2 regions of the Neorhizobium sp. 05N33 genome follow, and region 1 is predicted to be linked to the other one. Evidence: riboswitches for the same ligand, from Rfam matches in the RefSeq annotation. Region 1 holds a riboswitch; the other holds the start of a gene.
What was found. A riboswitch is a leader RNA that binds a small molecule or an ion and turns the genes downstream of it on or off. The one in region 1 is predicted to bind S-adenosylmethionine.
Positions count from the first base shown of each region.

Region 2: linked by a shared signal. The riboswitch ahead of metA (homoserine O-acetyltransferase MetA) and the one ahead of AC1DLT_RS05940 (O-succinylhomoserine sulfhydrylase) in region 1 are both predicted to bind S-adenosylmethionine.

Region 1 is NZ_JBFTNK010000002.1:342,175-349,353, forward strand. It holds gene AC1DLT_RS05925 (ABC transporter substrate-binding protein) at 1-143, shown strand, start outside; tRNA gene AC1DLT_RS05930 (tRNA-Gly) at 415-488, opposite strand; gene AC1DLT_RS05935 (2'-deoxycytidine 5'-triphosphate deaminase) at 542-1,636, opposite strand; SAM riboswitch at 1,710-1,788, shown strand; gene AC1DLT_RS05940 (O-succinylhomoserine sulfhydrylase) at 1,833-3,017, shown strand; gene apaG (Co2+/Mg2+ efflux protein ApaG) at 3,177-3,569, shown strand; gene AC1DLT_RS05950 (tannase/feruloyl esterase family alpha/beta hydrolase) at 3,682-5,268, shown strand; gene AC1DLT_RS05955 (Hsp33 family molecular chaperone) at 5,307-6,296, opposite strand; gene argF (ornithine carbamoyltransferase) at 6,510-7,179, opposite strand, start outside.
Region 2 is NZ_JBFTNK010000005.1:169,397-176,575, reverse strand. It holds gene AC1DLT_RS15640 (methyl-accepting chemotaxis protein) at 1-484, opposite strand, end outside; gene AC1DLT_RS15635 (aldose epimerase family protein) at 774-1,796, opposite strand; gene AC1DLT_RS15630 (vWA domain-containing protein) at 1,880-3,058, opposite strand; gene metA (homoserine O-acetyltransferase MetA) at 3,071-3,991, opposite strand; SAM riboswitch at 4,050-4,127, opposite strand; gene AC1DLT_RS15620 (AAA family ATPase) at 4,181-5,020, opposite strand; gene AC1DLT_RS15615 (thiamine diphosphokinase) at 5,115-5,771, shown strand; gene AC1DLT_RS15610 (ABC-F family ATP-binding cassette domain-containing protein) at 5,775-7,179, shown strand, end outside.

The DNA of each region.
Region 1 (7,179 bases):
AACACGATCTCGCATACTGGAACAAGGATGCCGCCGCGAAAGGCAACCTCGCTCCGCAGCTCAAGATCGCAGCCGAGAAGGAAAAGCCCGTTACCGTCAACTACGACGAACTCGTAAAGAGCTGGGCTGACACCAAGAAGTAAGCCGGTTCGCCGGGCGCTCAAGGCGCCCGGCGACCACCGACTGCAAAATGCCTGGCTCGCGTGAAAGCTCCGGTGCTCGCGTAAAGCTCCGGTACACAATCCGATAGGCCCCGCTCGCCTCCGCGCCAGACACGCCTTCGCGAAAATCGCCTCCATGCCTCGGCCATCGACCGTGCCTCCGCGACATGGAGGCTGGTGATGCGTGCTTCCGGCACCACCACCAAGCCACGGGAAAATCGCTGGACGCCTACGGTTAAGACAAAGGGGTAGCTGGAGCGGGTGAAGGGAATCGAACCCTCGTATTCAGCTTGGGAAGCTGCTGCTCTACCATTGAGCTACACCCGCGTCAGATTTCAGACTTCCAACAGACGGCTTCGCCTGTCAAGCCGGAGGTGGGGTCAGGCGCGAAAATGCTTGGACAGTTTCAGGCCCTGGGCCTGATAGTTGGAGCCGAGGCCCGTGCCGTACATGCCTTCCGGCTTGTCCATCATGTGTTCATAGACAAGGCGGCCGACGATCTGGCCATCTTCGAGGATGAAGGGCACCTCGTGGCTGCGCACTTCGAGCACCGCGCGACTGCCGCGCCCCCCCGCCGCCTCGTGGCCGAAGCCCGGATCGAAGAAACCGGCATAATGGACGCGGAACTCGCCGACCAGCGGATCGAAGGGCGTCATCTCGGCGGCATAGAGCGGCGGCACGTGCACCGCTTCGCGCGAGACGAGGATATAGAATTCGTCCGGATCGAGGATCAGTTCGTTGCGGCCGCGGCTGTAAAGCGGCTCCCAGAAATCGAAGATGTCGTGCTGCGCCTTCTTGTCGACGTCGACGACGGCCGTGTGGTGTTTGCCGCGATAACCGATCAGGCCGACGCTATCGCCGGACAGATCGATCGACAGGGCGATGCCGCCGCCCGAGACATTTGGCTTGGCGGATGCGACCAGGGTTTCGTCGTTGTGGAGTTGCACGAGGTCGGGCTCGCTCAGCAGCGCATTGCCGACCCGGAAGCGGATCTGCGACAGACGCGAACCGCGGCGCACCACGATCGGGAAGGTACGAGGCGAGATTTCGAGATAGAGTGGCCCGGAATAACCGGTCGGGATCTTGTCGAACTCCTGCGCGTAATCGGTGATGACGCGGGTGAAGATGTCGAGCCGGCCGGTGGAGCTTTTCGGATTGGCGGAGGCAGACATATTGGCCGGCAGATCGAGCCGTTCCATCAGCGGCACGATGTAGACGCAGCCGGTTTCCAAGACCGCACCTTCGGAAAGGTCGATGACGTGCAGCTTCAGCCGATCGAGCTTATCGGAGACCAGGCTCGTCGGGCCCGGCATGAAGCTGGCGCGGACGCGAAAAGCCTTGGCACTCAAGCGCAGGTCCAGGCTTGCCGGCTGGACCTGGTCCCGGTCCAGCTCACGTTCGGAAATCAGCCGTCCACTGTCGAAAAGCGCCGCGATCGCGCGGTCCGCCAAAATTCCTGTTTCGCGAGCCATCATGTCTCTCTCAAGTTTACGAGGCGACAAAACCAAATGCGAGCCATTGACGCAAGCGGGGCGCGGCGCTATGCCACTCTTATCCCGTGGTGATTTGGCCGGTCGGCTTGCAGCCACGTTAAATAAGTGGCTAAAAAGACCGGGTGCGAAACCGGTCTGCTTATGCGACCGGTTTTTTTGTTCTGAATGGGGAACACGCATGACTAAGAATTGGCGCCCGGCAACTCAACTTGTACACGGCGGCACGCTGCGCTCGCAATATGGCGAAACGTCGGAAGCGATCTTCCTGACCCAAGGTTTCGTCTATGACACCTCGGAAGCGGCGGAAGCCCGCTTCAAGGGCGAGACCGACGGCTTCATCTACGCCCGTTACGGCAGCCCTACCAACGACATGTTCGAAAAGCGTATGTGCATGCTGGAAGGCGCCGAAGATGCGCGCGCCACAGCATCCGGCATGGCTGCCGTTACCGCCGCGATCCTCTGCCAGCTGAAGGCCGGCGACCATATCGTCGCGGCCCGCGCCCTGTTCGGCTCCTGCCGCTGGGTGGTCGAGACGCTGGCTCCGAAATATGGCATCGAATGCACGCTGGTCGACGGCCGCTTCCTCGAAAACTGGGAAAAGGCGATCACGCCGAAGACCAAGGTGTTCTTCCTGGAAAGCCCGACCAACCCGACGCTCGAAGTGGTCGACATTGCCGGTGTCGCCAAGCTCGCCAACCAGATCGGCGCCAAGGTCGTCGTCGACAACGTGTTTGCGACCCCGCTCTACCAGAAGCCGTTGGAACTCGGCGCGCATATCGTCGTCTATTCGGCCACCAAGCATATCGACGGCCAGGGCCGCTGCCTCGGCGGCGTCGTGCTCTCCGATAAGGCCTGGATCGACGAGAACCTGCACGACTATTTCCGCCATACGGGCCCGGCCATGTCGCCGTTCAATGCCTGGACGCTGCTGAAGGGCATCGAAACCCTGCCGCTGCGCGTCAAGCAGCAGACCGAGAGCGCCTCGAAGATCGCCGACTTCCTCGCCGACCAGAAGCAGGTCGCAAAGGTCATTTATCCTGGCCGCAAGGACCATCCGCAGGCCGATATCATCGCCCGGCAGATGAAGGCCGGCTCGACGCTCGTCTGCTTCGAACTAAAGGGCGGCAAGGACGCAGCCTTCAAGCTGCAGAACGCGCTGGAGATCGTCAGGATTTCCAACAATCTCGGCGATTCCAAGAGCCTGATCACCCATCCGGCGACGACGACGCACAAGAACCTGACGGACGAGGCCCGTGCCGAACTCGGCATTTCGCCCGGCACCGTGCGTCTGTCGGCCGGCATCGAGGATACCGACGACCTGATCGAGGATTTCGCGCGGGCGCTTTCAAAGGCCGGCATGTAGCCTTGGCTTTTCGGGGTGGTGGATCGACCAGATATTCACCATCCCGGTTATCCTTAACTTCAACTAATGCCCACACTCGGTTGTTCAAACCGCGAGAATTCTTGACGTTGCGGCGCCTCTGTACAATATCGAACCAAGTTGGATTTGTTGAGGTGTCGCATGTATCGCGCCCGGACAAGAGATATCGATGTCGCCGTCGAGCCCTATTATCTGGAGGAGCAATCCAATCCGGAAGAGAGCCGTTATGTCTGGGGCTATCGTATCGTCATCGAAAACCATTCGACGCTCACTGTGCAGCTCGTGCATCGCTACTGGAACATTACCGACCAGAACGGAATCGTCGACGAAGTGGACGGGCCTGGTGTCATCGGTGAACAGCCGCGGCTGAAGCCCGGCGACAGCTACGAGTATTCTTCAGGATGTCCGCTCGACACCCCGTCCGGCCTGATGTTCGGCCACTACGACATGCAGACCGACGACGGCGAAACCTTCGAGGTGACGATCCCGGCTTTCTCGCTGGATTCACCAGGCCTGATGCGCGTCCTCAACTAGACCGCGCTGCCGACAACCTACAGGTTATGGGTGGCGGCGGTTTTTCTATTTGTTACCCCTTTCCTCCTGCGGCATCTTGGCACCGTCAAACGGTCTTTGGGAGGAGTACTTGATGGCACGTTCCGCTTTGCCGGTCATTCTGCTGGCGTCCTGCGCGTTCACGACGCTTACGGCCTTTACGCCGGCGCTCGCACAAAACAAAAGCAGTTTCATCGACCAGAAGGACCGGCCGGATTTCGCTTCCGCCACGGTCTCGCCGCAGATCGCCTGCGGTATGTTGAACAGCCAATCCTTTGCCGAGGTCGCGACGCTGAAAGCCACGCATGTCGCGGGTGTCGGTAACGTGCCAGGCCATTGCCAGGTGACGGGCTATATCCGGCCGCAGGTCCGTTTCGAAATCACCCTTCCGGACAACTGGAACCGCCGGCTCTACATGTTCGGCAATGGCGGATATGCCGGCGAAGACCTTGCCGCAGCGTCGCGGATCACCACCCGCAATGCCGCACTTACGAAAGGCTTTCTCACCGTCCAGCAGAATACCGGCCATGATGCGGTCACCTATAAGCTCGGGGATTTTGCACAGGACCTCGGCCTCTTGATCGACTACGGTTCACGAGCCGTGCATGTGACGGTCGACACGGCCAAGGCGATCGCCGCGCGCTATTATGACCGGCATCCCTCCTTCTCCTATTGGGACGGCTGCTCGACCGGCGGACGCCAGGGGCTGATGGCGGCGCAACGCTATCCGGGCGATTTCGATGGCATTCTCGCTGGAGCGCCGGTCCTCGATCTCACCAATACGCAGATCTGGGGCGTCTGGAATGCGCGAGCGCTCCTCAAGGCGCCGATCAGCCGCGCCCAGCTTCCGGTGCTCGCCAAGGCGGTTATGGACAAATGCGATGCGATCGACGGTGCCAAGGATGGGCTGATCGCCGATCCGCGCCAATGCAATTTCGATCCGGCCAAGGACCTGAAGACCTGCGAGGCCGGCGGTTCGGACTGCTTCACGCCTGCGCAGGTGGACACGCTGAAGGCGCTGGCGGGCGGTGTGAAGATCAAGGGAGAGACGATTTTCCCCGGCGTGCAGTTCGGCACCGAGGGTGTCGATCCGAGCGGGGTCAGCGGCTGGGACATGTGGATGGTGTCCGAACAGGGACCAAGCCGGCAGCTGGCCTATGGCGAGACCTTCGTCAAGAACATGGCGATGCTGCCCGCCTCCGGAAAGGCGATCGACTGGAAAACCTTCGACTTCGATGCCGAATATCCGAAGATCGGCGCGATCCGAGAGATCGTCGACGCGACCAATCCCGACCTCAGCGAGTTCCAAAAACGCGGCGGGCGGATGATCACCTATTTCGGCTGGTCGGATCCGGCGCTGAACCCGATGATGGGCGTGAACTATTATGAAGCCGTCCGCAAGCAGATGGGTGCCGATCGGACCGCGGAATTCTACCGGCTGTTCATGGTGCCCGGCATGTTCCATTGCACCGCGGGCTACGGCACCGATGTCTTCGACGCCTTCACGCCGCTGATGGACTGGGTGGAAAACGGAAAAGCGCCGACGGTGATCCAGGCAAGCCAGATCAAAGATGGCAAACAGGCGACGACCCGGCCGCTCTGCCCCTACCCGCAATCGGCCAAATACTCCGGCAACGGCGATGTGAAGGATGGAGCGAACTTCGAATGCAAGATACCCTGAAACGAAAACGGCGGGAGGAAACTCCCGCCATCTGATTTTCAGGCTGCAGCGAATTCATCCGCCTTGTAGCGATAGGTGGTCGAGCAGAACTCGCAGGTGACGGCGATCTCGCCGTCTTCCTCGCTTGCCTCAATCTCCTCGGCGGAAAAACCCGAGAGGACGCCCTTGATCTTGTCGCGCGAACAGCTGCAGCGGTCGAACACCGGGTGCGGCGCGTAAACCCGGACGCCGCGCTCGTGGAAAAGGCGGAACAACAGACGCTCGATCGCAACCCGCGGGTCGGTCAGCTCGTCGGTGTCGATCGTTTCCACCAGCGTGCGGGCTTCGGCCCAGGAATCGTCCTCGGGGAATTCGAAATCGCGCTCATCGCCGTCGCCGCCATGCAGGTCCGGCTGCCGCATGCGCTCGGGTGCCTGCGGCAGGAACTGCGCGACCAGACCACCTGCCCGCCAGTTGTGACGCGGCTTACCATCGGCATCGCGATCGAAGAGCTCGGCAACGCCGAGGCGCACCCTGGTCGGGATTTGCTCCGACTGGCGGAAATAGACGCCGGCGATCTCCTCCAGCGATGAGCCGTCCATCGGCACGATGCCCTGATAGGGCTGCATGCCGCGGCCCTGGTCGATGGTGAAGGCAAGTACGCCGTGCCCCAGGAGGTCGGCCGGCGAAGTCTTGCCTTCCGTGACGGCGGCGGCCAGAGCTTCCTCGTCATATCGAGCGTAGGCGCGAAGACTGTCGGGCGTCGAGAAATCCGCGACCAACAGGTCGACGGGACCGTCGCCCTTGGTCTGCACCGTGAACTTGCCATCGAATTTCAGCGATGTGCCGAGCAGAGCAGTCAGGACGATCGCCTCGGCAAGCAGCCGCGCGACCGGGCCTGGATAATCATGGCGGCTAAGGATGGAGTTGAGCAGCGGCCCGAGCTGGACCGCCCGGCCACGCACGTCGAGACCGTCCACCTGAAATGGAACGACCCGGTCATCTCCGGCAAAGTCGAGTTCGTTGAGTTCCACAGTCGCTTCCGCCATGCCTTCACTCCTTCGCGCCGACCCAAAAACCTTTACACAAGCGCCAGCCCGAGCGGAACCGCTGGCCGGAGGAAAAGACGTCGACGATGTGTGTTGAAACGCCAGTCCAGAAGACGGCGTATTGTTGAAAGCCGACAGATGGGGGATTGCGGGGCGGAAATCAAGGTTCGATCGCCGCCGCTCTTCACATCCGCACCGTCCGGGACATTGCGTTCAGACCGCGCCGAAGCACCAGGCGAGAATGGATTTCTGCGCGTGCAGGCGATTCTCAGCCTCGTCGAAGACCACCGACTGCGGGCCGTCGATGACCTCGTCGGTGACTTCCTCACCGCGATGAGCCGGCAGGCAGTGCATGAACAGCGCCTCCTTGTCGGCCCGCTTCATCAGGTCGGCATTGACCTGGAAGGGCTGGAAGACGTTGTGGCCGCGCGCCTTGTGCTCCTGGTTCATCGAGACCCAGGTGTCGGTGACGACGCAATCGGCGCCGGCAACCGCCTTTTCGGCATCATGGCAAAGCATGATGTTGCCACTGTTGTTGCGCGCCCAGTTGAGGAACTTGTCGGCGGGTTCCGAACCCATCGGCACAGCCATGTTCATCCGATAGCCGAAACGGGCAGCACCTTCGACGAAGGAATGCAGCACGTTATTGCCGTCGCCGGTCCAGGCAACCGTCTTGCCGGCGATCGGTCCGCGATGCTCTTCGAAAGTCATGATGTCGGCCATGATCTGGCAGGGATGCGTGTCGTCGGTCAGGGCATTGATAACCGGTACGGTCGCGTGTTCGGCAAGCTCCAGCATACGGGCGTGATCCGTGGTGCGGATCATGATGGCATCGACGTAACGCGACAGAACCTTGGCGGTGTCGCCGATCGTCTCGGCGCGG
Region 2 (7,179 bases), on a different contig from region 1:
TGACGGCGGTGCGGCCGGTCTCGATGCCGACCACCAGTTTCTTGTCGCTCAGTGAAGTCGCCACCATCTTGCGGCGCGCCTTGATATTGTCGCCGAAGACATCCGGATCATGCACGCGGGCAACCGCATCGGCCGCTGCGGAGCTGAAGGTGATCATTTCAAGCCCGCTCGCGTCCTTGACGCTCTTCAGACTGGCGAAGCGGGAGAGCACGCCCTGCCGATCGTTGGCAAGAATGAGCGGGGAGGTTTCCGGCAGGGAGGCGATCGTCAGCGCCAGCGCGGAGGCCGCACGCCCCTGGGCGGCCATGTCGTCCTGGATTGCCGCGAGATCGTTATCAAGCTCGGTCTGCAGCGCCTGCTCGGTCATGCTCGACTGGCGTTCCCATGCAAGCCAGCCGATTACCACGCTCGCGAAAAGCACCGCTGCAAAACCGAAGAAGGTAAGCCGTCTCGACAATGGCTTCCTGATGCTGATCTCGTTCATATGTCCCTCGAAATTGCGCCCTGCAAAAGCAGAGGGCAGCCGCCCGGCGGGCGGCAATGCCAATCCTGAAGAAAACTATGTCGAAATCGGTTGAAATTTAACTAATGTCAAAATGCCATTGCGTTCCACAATGTAAAACGAGAAGCAATAACTTTGCTTCGGCGTGCGCCGCGGTAGAGTTACAACTGAACTCACCGATTTTACATGGAGACCGAAGCAAGCCCGTCTGAACGCCGGGAATTATTTTGACATGGAGGCGTGAGCTGGGCTCCGGCGCCGCCCACCGTCGTCATTGCTTTGAAAAGACATAGTCCGTTTCCTGCAGCAGCACCTCGCCCGGCCGCAGCACCGCATTCGGGAAGTTGGCGTGATTGATGGCATCCGGCCAGACCTGGGTTTCCAGGCAGAACCCGGCAAAAGCCCCATACCGGCGTCCATCGAGGCCCTCTGCCGGGATCTGCGACAGCTTGAAGGCCGCATAGAGCTGTACGCCCGGCTCGGTGGTGCGAACTTCCATCGACACGCCGGAATGGATGCTGCGCGCCAAAGCCACGGAACGCTTGGCCGTTCGCTCCGGCGACAGGCAGAAGTTATGATCGAACAGGACCTGGGCGTCGCCGTCGAACCGCTTCATCGGCCCCATGTCGCGCAGGTCGAAAGGCGTGCCCGCGACCGCCATCAGTTCGCCGGTCGGGACCTGCTTGTCGTCAAAGACGAGCACATGGTCGGCGGCAATCATGATGTCGTGATCGAGCGCATCCTCGCGGCCGTCGAGATTGAAATAGGTATGCTGACAGATATTGGCGAGCGTCGGCTGATCCGTGGTGGATTGGTAGACGACGGAAAGAACGCCGTCATTCTTGAGTTGGTAGGTTGCCGTGATCGTGCAGTTTCCCGGATAACCGGCACGGCCATCGGGATCGGTGATCCGCAGCACCACCTTGTCGGCAGCATGCTCGACGATCGTCCAGTTGCTGCGGCCGATGCCGTCCGAGCCGCCATGGAGATGGGTCACGCCCCGTTCGTTCAGTTCCAGCTGATATTGCTTCCCATCCAGCGTGAAACGGCCACCGCCGATACGGTTGGACGAACGGCCGGGCGTCGCGCCGAAATATGGGGAATGGTTCAGGTAGTCCTCAAACCGCTCGAAACCGAGCACAAGCGGCGGCTGATGGCCGTCGAGCCTGAGGTCCTGGATCACCGCGCCCCAGGTGATGACGTTAGCGGTGAGCCCGCCGCCTGAAATCCGGACACGATAGACGGTTTCGCCCTTTTCCGTGGTGCCGAAAACTTCGAAATTCTGATCCGCCATGAGATGGCTCCTCCACCGATATGTTTGCGGCAACCTGCGCGATTTGGCGGCGGCCCGCAACGCCGCGGAGAAGAAAAAAGGCTCTATCGCGTGAGCGCGCGCGTCGCCTGTTCCAATCCACCGAGCGTCAGCGAGAACATGCGCTCGGTCATCAGTTGCCGCATGACGCCGATCGAGGTCGTATGGCTCCAATGATCCTGCGGCACCGGATTGAGCCAGACGCAGCGGCGGAAATGCTCGGTGACGCGCCTCATCCAGGACTCGCCGGGCTCCTGGTTCCAGTGCTCCACCGAACCGCCCGCATGGGTGATCTCGTAGGGGCTCATCGACGCATCGCCTACGAAGATCACCTTGTAGTCGGCGCCATAGCTGCGGATCAGATCGAGCGTCGGCGTCCGCTCCGACCGGCCGTTTTCCTTCCACACGCCTTCATAGAGGCAGTTGTGGAAGTAGAAATGCTCCATATGCTTGAACTCGGCGCGGGCGGCCGAGAACAGTTCTTCGACCACCCGGATATGGTCGTCCATCGAGCCTCCGACATCGAAGAACATCAGCAGCTTCACCGCGTTGCGCCGTTCCGGCCGGGTCTGGACGTCGAGATAACCGTGCTCGGCCGTAGAGCGGATCGTGCCCGGCAGATCGAACTCCTCGACCGCCCCTTCCCGCACCCAGCGGCGCAGCCGCTTCAGAGCCAGCTTGATGTTGCGGGTGCCGAGCTCAACCTTGTCGTCGAAATCGGCAAACTCCCGCTTGTCCCACACTTTTACCGCCCGGCGGTGGCGGGACTGGTCCTGGCCGATCCGCACGCCTTCCGGATTATAGCCATAAGCGCCGAAAGGTGACGTGCCGCCGGTGCCGATCCATTTCGAGCCGCCCTGATGCCGACCCTTCTGCTCCTCGAGCCGCTGGCGCAGGGTCTCCATCAGCTTCTCGAACCCGCCGAGCGACTCGACGAGCTTCTTCTCTTCGTCGGTCAGATGCTTTTCGGTGAGTTTGCGCAGCCATTCTTCGGGAATGCTGGCGACATCCAGGCCAGGCTCCCCGGAGACCATTTCCAGCCCGCGGAAATAGGACGAAAAGACCCGGTCGAACTTGTCGATATGCCGCTCGTCCTTCACCAGCGCCGTGCGGGCGAGGAAATAGAAGGCCTCGACATCGAAATCCGCGATCCCTTCTTCCACCCCTTCCAGAAGGTCGAGGAATTCCCGGAGTGTTACCGGGATCTTCGCTTCTTTGAGGTGAAGGAAGAAGGGAATGAACATCGCGTCGAAAACCTACTCAGTACCGATCTTCTCCGGATCATAGGGGGTGGTCTGGTAGATCTCGTTGATCCAGTTGCCGAACAGAAGATGTGCATGGCTGCGCCAACGGTTCAAGGGCGTCAGCGTGTCGTCGTTATGCGGGAAGTAGTTATGCGGCATCCTGATCGGTACGCCGGCATTGACGTCCCGGAAATACTCGTCAGCCAGCGAGGTGGAGTCGTATTCCACATGGTTGAACATATAGAGCCGCTTGCCGGCCTTCTCGTGCACCAGGCAGATACCCATTTCCTCGGATTCCATCAAGATTTCGAGGTTGGGGTTCTTCTCGATGTCGGCGCGGCGGACTTCCGTCCAGCGCGATACCGGAACCTGAAAATCGTCCGAAAAACCGTTGAGATAGATCGAGGACGGCACGAGATTGCGGTGGCGATAGACGCCGAACGCCTTTTCCTTGAGCTCGTATTTCGGCACGCCATGGAAATGGTAGATCGCTGCCATCGCGCCCCAGCAGACATTCATGGTCGAATGCACGTTGGTCGCGGTCCAGTCGAGGATTTGTCTCATCTCGTCCCAATAAGTGACGTCCTCGAAGGGAAGCATCTCGATCGGCGCGCCGGTGATGATGAAACCGTCGAACTTGCGGTGCTTCACCTCTTCCCATGTTTCATAGAAGGAAAGGAGATGATCCTCCGACGTGTTCTTGGCCTTGTGGCCGCCGACGCGGATCAGCGAGAATTCGACCTGCAGCGGCGAGGCGCCGACGAGGCGCGCCATCTGCAGCTCGGTCTTGATCTTGTTCGGCATGAGGTTGAGCAGCCCGATCTGCAGCGGACGAATGTCCTGCCGCACCGCCATGGTTTCGGTCATCACCCGGACGCCCTCGGAAACGAGGGTGCTGTATGCGGGCAGCGTATCGGGAATCTTGATCGGCATGTCTCAACCCAACAAAAATAAAACCGGCGGCAAGATAAATCGCGACCGGTCCGTGGGAAGACATCTTCTCGCGGCCCTTTAGCGACTTTTTTAACGTGGCTGCAAGCCGGCCGGCCAAATCACCACGAATTCTCGGGAGTTCAAATACGCCTTGCTACGACCGGCGTCAATGGGAGCATAATCTTCCGCTCAGCGCTCCCGCCGCGCCATGAAGGCCATCCGCTCGAAGAGATGCACGTCCTGCTCGTTCTTGAGGAGAGCGCCATGCAGCTTCGGCAGCGCGTTCTTGACGTCGCCGCGCAGGTCCGACGGATCGACATCGTCGGAGACCAGCAACCTGATCCAGTCGAGCGCTTCGGAGGTCGAGGGCTTCTTCTTCAGCCCCGGCATCTCGCGGATTTCGTAGAATTGGGTGAGCGCATTGCGCACCAGCGTCTGCTTAATGCCGGGATAATGGACCTCGACGATGCGGGCGAGCGTATCCACGTCCGGGAAGCGGATATAGTGGAAGAAACAGCGGCGCAGGAAGGCGTCCGGCAGTTCCTTTTCGTTGTTGGAGGTGATGATGACGATCGGCCGGACCTTGGCGCGCACCATTTCACCGGTCTCGTAGACATGGAATTCCATGCGGTCGAGTTCCTGCAGCAGGTCGTTCGGGAACTCGATGTCGGCCTTGTCGATCTCGTCGATCAATAGGACGAGCTTCCTGTCGGCGGCAAAGGCCTGCCACAGCTTGCCGCGGCGGATATAGTTGGCCACGTCATGGACGCGTTCGTCGCCGAGCTGGCTGTCGCGCAGCCGCGAGACGGCATCGTATTCGTAGAGCCCCTGCTGCGCCTTGGTGGTGGACTTGATGTTCCACTCGATCAGATCGAGCCCGAGGGCGGCAGCCACCTGCCGCGCCAGCTCGGTCTTGCCGGTGCCGGGCTCGCCTTTCACCAGCAGCGGACGTTCGAGCCGGATCGCAGCATTGACGGCCACCATCAGATCCTTGTCGGCAATATAGTCCGCTGTACCCTGAAACTGCATCTCGTGATCCCGATCGGTGAACGCGCCGCAAACTAAAAGCTCGCCCGAGGCGGTGCAACAGCTTTCCCTTTCCACCGGCTTTGCGCTATGGGCAATGCGCATGACCCATTCGACCTTCACCATTCTGCTCGGCGGCAACTTGCGCGTCACCGACCGCTTGCGGGACACGATCGCCGGCAGCCGCTTCATCGCGGCAGATAGCGGCATGCGCCATGCGGCAGCACTCGGCGTGAAGCCGGAACTCTGGGTCGGTGATTTCGACTCCTCCGACGCCGCGCTGATCGCGCAGTTCCCGCAGGTCGAGCGGCAGGCCTTTCCGCCGACCAAGAACGAGACGGACGGCGAGATCGCGACGGCGGAAGCGATCGAACGCGGCGCGACGAGGCTGATCCTTGCCGGCGCGCTCGGTGGCGAGCGCAGCGACCATGCGCTTCAGCACCTCTTTCATGCCATGAGCCTGGCCGAACGCGACCTCGATATCCTGCTGACGTCGGGTGACGAGGAGGCCGTGCCGCTGCTGCCGGGCACAAGGACACTGGACCTGCCGAAGGGTTCGCTGTTTTCGGTCATAGGTTTTTCCGACCTGGAAGGGCTCGATATCATCGGCGCACGGTATCCGCTCGACAACTTCTCACTTCCCTTCGGCTCTTCGCGCACCGTCTCGAACGTTGCAGAAGGCCCAGTAGAATTCCATCTAAAGAGCGGCAGGGCGATGATCCTTGCCCGCCCCCACGACTTTACAGGAGCCTGACTGTTGGCGCCCCCAATTCTGAAACTTGACGATATTTTCCTGAGCTTCGGCGGCGCGCCGCTTCTCGCCGGCGCCGGCATGCAGGTAGAGCCGGGCGACCGCATCTGCCTTGTCGGCCGCAACGGTTCCGGCAAATCGACGCTGATGAAGATCGCCGCCGGCATGGTCGAGCCCCAGTCGGGCGAGGTGTTCCGCCATCCCTCCTCGACCATCCGTTATCTCGAACAGGCGCCGGATTTCGCCGATTATTCGACGGTGCAGGCCTATGCCGAAGCGGGCCTCGGCCCGGGCGACGATCCCTATCGCGTCACCTACCTGCTCGAACATCTGGGCCTCACCGGCCAGGAACACCCGAACACGCTCTCCGGCGGAGAATCCCGACGCGCAGCACTTGCCCGGGTCATGGCGCCCGAGCCGGACATCCTGATGCTCGACGAGCCCACCAACCACCTTGACCTGCCGACTATCGAATGGCTGGAAGACGAGTTGCGCAAGACGAGAAGCGCGCTCGTGGTGATCTCGCATGACCGTCGTTTCCTCGAAAAGGTCTCGAACGCCACGGTCTGGCTCGACCGCGGTACATCACGACGTCTCAACCGCGGTTTCGGCGAATTCGAAGCCTGGCGCGACGAGGTATTGGAGGCGGAAGAGCTGGAGCAGCACAAGCTCGGCAAGGCGATCGAGCGCGAGGAACACTGGCTGCGCTACGGCGTGACCGCCCGCCGCAAGCGCAACATGCGCCGCCTCGGCGAGTTGCAGACGATGCGCGGCAATTACCGCGGCCACAAGGGACCGCAGGGCACGGTGCAGGCGAGCGTCAGCGAAGGCCGTGAATCCGGCAAGCTGGTCATCGAGGCCGAAAACATCACCAAGAGCTACGACGAGCGGATCATCGTCGCGCCGTTCTCGATCCGCGTGCATCGCGGCGACTGCATCGGTCTCGTCGGCCCGAACGGCGCCGGCAAGACCACGCTCCTGAAAATGCTGACCGGCCAGCTGGCGCCCGACACCGGCACCGTCAAGCTCGGCACCAACCTGGAAATTGCAACGCTCGACCAGAAGCGCGAAGACCTGGACCCCGAGGACACCCTGTCCCACTATCTGACGGATGGCCGCGGCGAGACGCTGCTTGTCAACGGCGAGCAGCGGCATGTCGCAGGTTACATGAAGGACTTCCTGTTCCAGCCGGAGCAGATCAGGACGCCGATCAAGAACCTGTCGGGCGGCGAGCGCGCCCGGCTGATGCTCGCCCGCATCATGGCGCGGCCTTCCAACCTCCTGATACTGGACGAACCGACCAACGACCTCGACATCGAGACGCTGGACCTGCTGCAGGAAATCGTCGCCGGCTATACCGGCACCGTCATCCTCGTGAGCCACGACCGCGACTTTCTCGACCGCACCGTGA